DNA from 2 places in the Pantoea sp. X-Soil-TKNS-1211 genome. Region 2 is predicted to be linked to the other one. Evidence: predicted binding sites of a transcription regulator. Region 2 holds the regulator's gene; the other holds the start of a gene.
The links. Region 2 encodes PhoB, which activates phosphate uptake and scavenging genes when phosphate is short. Its sites were predicted from a motif close to CTGTCATAAAACTGNCNNAT; they were not measured.
Positions count from the first base shown of each region.

Region 1: a site for PhoB is predicted at 1,183-1,202, ahead of pstS (phosphate ABC transporter substrate-binding protein PstS). Genes of this name have one in related genera too.

Region 1 covers NZ_AP035953.1:13,931-16,335, forward strand. Annotated here, with positions in the region: gene glmS (glutamine--fructose-6-phosphate transaminase (isomerizing)) at 1-199, shown strand, start outside; gene AC6I8W_RS00070 (DUF8812 domain-containing protein) at 341-649, shown strand; gene AC6I8W_RS00075 (lysozyme inhibitor LprI family protein) at 646-1,062, shown strand; gene pstS (phosphate ABC transporter substrate-binding protein PstS) at 1,312-2,355, shown strand.
Region 2 covers NZ_AP035953.1:1,039,989-1,042,393, forward strand. Annotated here, with positions in the region: gene sbcD (exonuclease subunit SbcD) at 1-328, opposite strand, end outside; gene phoB (phosphate response regulator transcription factor PhoB) at 525-1,214, shown strand; gene phoR (phosphate regulon sensor histidine kinase PhoR) at 1,229-2,405, shown strand, end outside.

The sequences.
Region 1 (2,405 bases), 1.0 Mb from region 2:
GTATGTGTTTGCCGATCAGGATGCCGGATTTAGTGACAGCGATGGCATGAAGATTATCTCCCTGCCGCATGTAGAAGAGGTGATCGCACCTATTTTCTATACCGTGCCGCTGCAACTTCTTTCCTACCATGTGGCGTTGATCAAAGGCACTGATGTCGATCAACCACGTAACCTGGCGAAATCGGTGACTGTTGAGTAGGTCTGCTATTCGCTAATCTGATCCAGATTATTTAAGGGTTATGCATTTTCAAATGCATAACCTTTTTTGTTTGTGACACGAGGGTGGAATGATTTTGTTCTCATCATTGATGCACTGCTTTCATTGTAAAATCCATTCATTATTTCGCGTGGATCTCAGGCTCGCGTGTTCGAACTTATTTACCCATCCTACGCTTCACGCGCGCGCAAAATCTATGAGTCTTATGCTGCGGTGGTTCAACACGCGACGCCATGGCTGAGTTTACATAAAGCCATCCGTGAGATTATTGTGGATTTTGTTTATCAGGGACGGGGATATCGCACGGTTCTGGAGCCTTGCATGGCAAATGACTTCGATTCACTGATCCATTTTATTGAAACCGATCATCGTACTCGGAGATACGAAAGAGGTCGCCAGCGTGCAAATTATTTACGGAGAAACAGGAATTGATTCATATAAAACATCTCGCTTTTTTATCGATAGTCTGCGGTATTTTCTCCAGCAACATGGCCTGGGCCGATGATTGTGATAACGCCGCAAATGATATTGAAGTTCATCAATGTCTGGAAAATAAGAAAGACAATGCGGAAAAAGTTCTTAATGCTGAGTACGCTAAAGCAAAAGATCGTATAAAGCAGGGGCTACGTGACTCACCGTCTGACACCGAGGCTTATCTGGATATTTTTGTCAAAGCGCAGCGTAGCTGGCTGGACTTAAGAAAGTATCAGTGTGAGATGGAGGCTTTTGGTGCGGATAAAACCAAAAATCCATACCTTGATGCTATCAATGATTGCACCGCCAAAATGGATAATGAAAGAACACATATCCTGATGCAGATCCCTTATGATGGTCTGAGTGGTTAGGCAAATGTAAAGCAAACGGGGCTGATGTGTGCCGACTCGACACATTAGCTCCGTCTCAGAAAAACAATCTTAACAGCCTGTTATTCAACGTCTCGTCGTCTTATACCGAAGTCGGTACCTTTGTCATAAAATTGTCATATTTCGTACATTTGACTGTCATCAAACTGTCCTATTTTCCCTCCAGCAGCAATCAATGACTCCTACTAAAATGGCATAGAGCCTGATTTTTTTAACTCCCCTGGAGGGAACATGACACTGATGCGTAGCACCGTAGCCCGAATCCTCGCCGCCACCTTCGCAGTAAGCGCGGTCTCTGCTTTTGCAGCAACCGATCTGACTGGCGCAGGCGGGACGTTCCCGGCACCGGTTTATGCCAAGTGGGCAGCAGAGTACCAGCAAGCCACCGGTAGCAAAGTAAACTATCAGGGTATTGGTTCTTCAGGCGGCGTGAAGCAAATCATCGCCAAAACCGTCGATTTCGGTGCGTCAGATGCGCCGATGAAAGATGAAGATCTGCAAAAAAATGGCCTGTTCCAGTTCCCGACCGTGATCGGTGGTGTGGTACTGGCGGTTAACATCCCTGGCGTGAAGTCTGGTCAGCTGACCCTCGACGGTAAAACCGTTGGCGACATTTACCTGGGCAACATCAAAAAGTGGAACGATCCGGCCATCACCAAGCTGAACCCGGGCGTGAAACTGCCAGACACTAACATCAACGTGGTACGCCGCGCTGACGGTTCCGGTACTTCTTTCGTCTTCACCAGCTACCTGTCTAAGGTGAACGAAGAGTGGAACAGCAAAATTGGTAAAGGCAACACCGTAAACTGGCCGACCGGTCTGGGCGGTAAAGGTAATGACGGCGTGGCAGCATTCGTACAGCGTCTGCCGGGTTCAATCGGTTACGTCGAATATGCCTATGCCAAGCAGAACAACCTGACGTACACCAAACTGCACGATGCTGACGGCAAGTCTGTCGCACCGAGTGAAGCCAGCTTTGCGAACGCGGCCAAAGGCGCGAACTGGAGCGAATCTTTCGCCCAGGACCTGACCTTCCAGAAAGGCAACGATGCATGGCCGATCACCTCCACCACTTTCATCCTGGTTTACAAAGATCAGGCGAATGCTGAGAAAGGTAGTGAAGTGCTGAAATTCTTCGACTGGGCATACAAAAATGGCGGAAAAACCGCGACCAGCCTGGATTACGCAGCGCTGCCAGAAAGCGTGACCACGCAGATTCGTGATGCCTGGAAAGCCAACATCAAAGATTCTTCCGGCAAAGCGCTGTACAAGTAAGTGAATGACCTGGCCAGCCGACAGGCTGGCCACCCTGACTTCCCCTGAGA
Region 2 (2,405 bases):
GCGTAGCGCTGGTGATCACCTGGGTATTGAGGCAGGCGAGTAGTTCGCGCGATTCATTCAGCGTCGCCACCGAATCATGGTTACCGGCCAGCACAATCAGCTGGCACTGGCTACCCTGTAACGCGACGACAAAACGGTTAAACATTTCACGGGCATAGCTGGGCGGCGAACCGGTGTCAAACAGGTCACCGGCGATAATCAGCGCATCCACCTGATGCTGTTCAATTTGCTGTCGCAGCCAGTCGAGAAACGCCTGATGTTCAGCTGCGCGACTTTTGCTGTAAAAGAACTGGCCCAAATGCCAGTCCGCCGTATGAATGATGCGCATGGATGCTCCCTGCCAGTTAAAGCGATGGGCAATTATAACGGCTTCATCGCGAAAGAAAAAAATTCGCCTCGTCGCTGTCACATTTCTGTTTTTTAACTAAATATTCAGGGATGCGTTTTTCATAAAAGTGTCATAAAACTGACGCATAATGGCGCCGCAAATCCCAGTGACAGCCGTCATATCAGCAGGAGTAATAATGGCTAAGCGCATTTTGGTTGTGGAAGACGAAGCTCCCATCCGTGAAATGTTATGTTTCGTGCTGGAACAGAACGATTACCAGCCGATTGAGGCGGAAGATTATGACAGCGCAGTGGGGAAGCTGATCGAACCCTGGCCTGATTTGATTTTGCTGGACTGGATGTTACCCGGAGGCAGCGGTATCCAGTTTATTAAGCATCTGAAACGTGAAGCGATGACGCGTGATATTCCGGTGATGATGCTGACTGCGCGCGGTGAAGAGGAAGATCGTGTGCGCGGTCTGGAAGTGGGCGCTGATGATTACATCACCAAACCTTTCTCACCGAAAGAGTTGATGGCACGTATCAAAGCGGTGATGCGCCGTATTTCACCGATGGCGGTGGAAGAGGTGATTGAGATGCAGGGGCTGAGCCTCGACCCGTCCTCACACCGCGTGATGTCCGAAACCACGCCGCTGGAAATGGGACCGACTGAATACAAGTTGCTGCACTTCTTTATGACCCACCCGGAACGCGTTTACAGCCGCGAACAGCTGCTGAACCACGTCTGGGGCACCAATGTGTATGTCGAGGATCGTACTGTCGATGTACATATCCGTCGTTTACGTAAAGCGCTGGAGGTCTCCGGCCACGATCGCATGGTACAAACCGTACGCGGAACAGGGTATCGTTTCTCTGCCCGCTACTGAACGGAGTCTTTACCGTGCTGGAACGACTCTCCTGGAAGAGATTATTGACCGAACTGGTGCTGGTCTGTCTGCCGGCACTGATTATCGGTCTGGTATTTGGTTATCTCCCCTGGCTGCTGCTGATCACCGTGCTGGGCCTACTGCTGTGGCATTTCCGCAACCTGATGCGCTTGTCGCACTGGTTGTGGGTTGACCGTTCCATGACACCACCCGGCGGACGTGCCAGCTGGGAACCGCTGTTCTATGGGCTGTATCAAATGCAGCTGCGTAATCGTCGTCGTCGTCGCGAATTGGGAAACCTGATCAAACGCTTTCGCAGTGGTGCGGAATCGCTGCCGGATGCGGTGGTGCTCACCACCGAAGAGGGCATCATTTTCTGGTGTAACGGTCTGGCGCAGCAGCACCTCGGTCTGCGTTGGCCGGAAGACAATGGTCAGAACATCCTTAACCTGCTCCGCTACCCTGAATTCTCCCGCTATATTCGTCAGCGCGACTTTAATAGGCCGCTGACGCTGGTGCTGAATAATCAACACCATATGGAGTTTCGCGTGATGCCCTACAGCGAAGGTCAGTGGCTGATGGTGGCGCGTGATGTGACGCAAATGCATCAACTGGAGGGTGCACGACGTAACTTCTTCGCCAACGTCAGCCATGAGCTGCGGACCCCGCTGACGGTGTTGCAGGGTTATCTGGAGATGATGAACGATTCGGTGATGAATGAACGTTCACGCAGCAAAGCGTTGCAGACCATGACGGAGCAAACGCGCCGCATGGACAGCCTGGTGAAGCAACTGCTGACGCTGTCGCGCATTGAAGCGGCACCGGCCCTCGACATGAAAGAAACGGTAGACGTGCCGACCATGCTGTTGTTGTTGCAGCGCGAAGCGGAAACCCTCAGCCAGGGACGTCATGAGATCCATTTCCACACCGATCCGCACCTCAAAGTGCTGGGCAATGATGAACAATTGCGCAGCGCCATCTCCAACCTGGTGTATAACGCGGTCAACCATACGCCGGAAGGGACGCGCATTGATATCAGCTGGCTGCGTAATAAGCTGGGGGCCGAGTTTAAGGTATGCGATAACGGGCCGGGGATTAGCCCTGAACATCTGCCACGCCTGACGGAACGTTTCTACCGGGTGGATAAAGCGCGTTCGCGCGCCACTGGCGGCAGTGGCCTCGGGCTGGCGA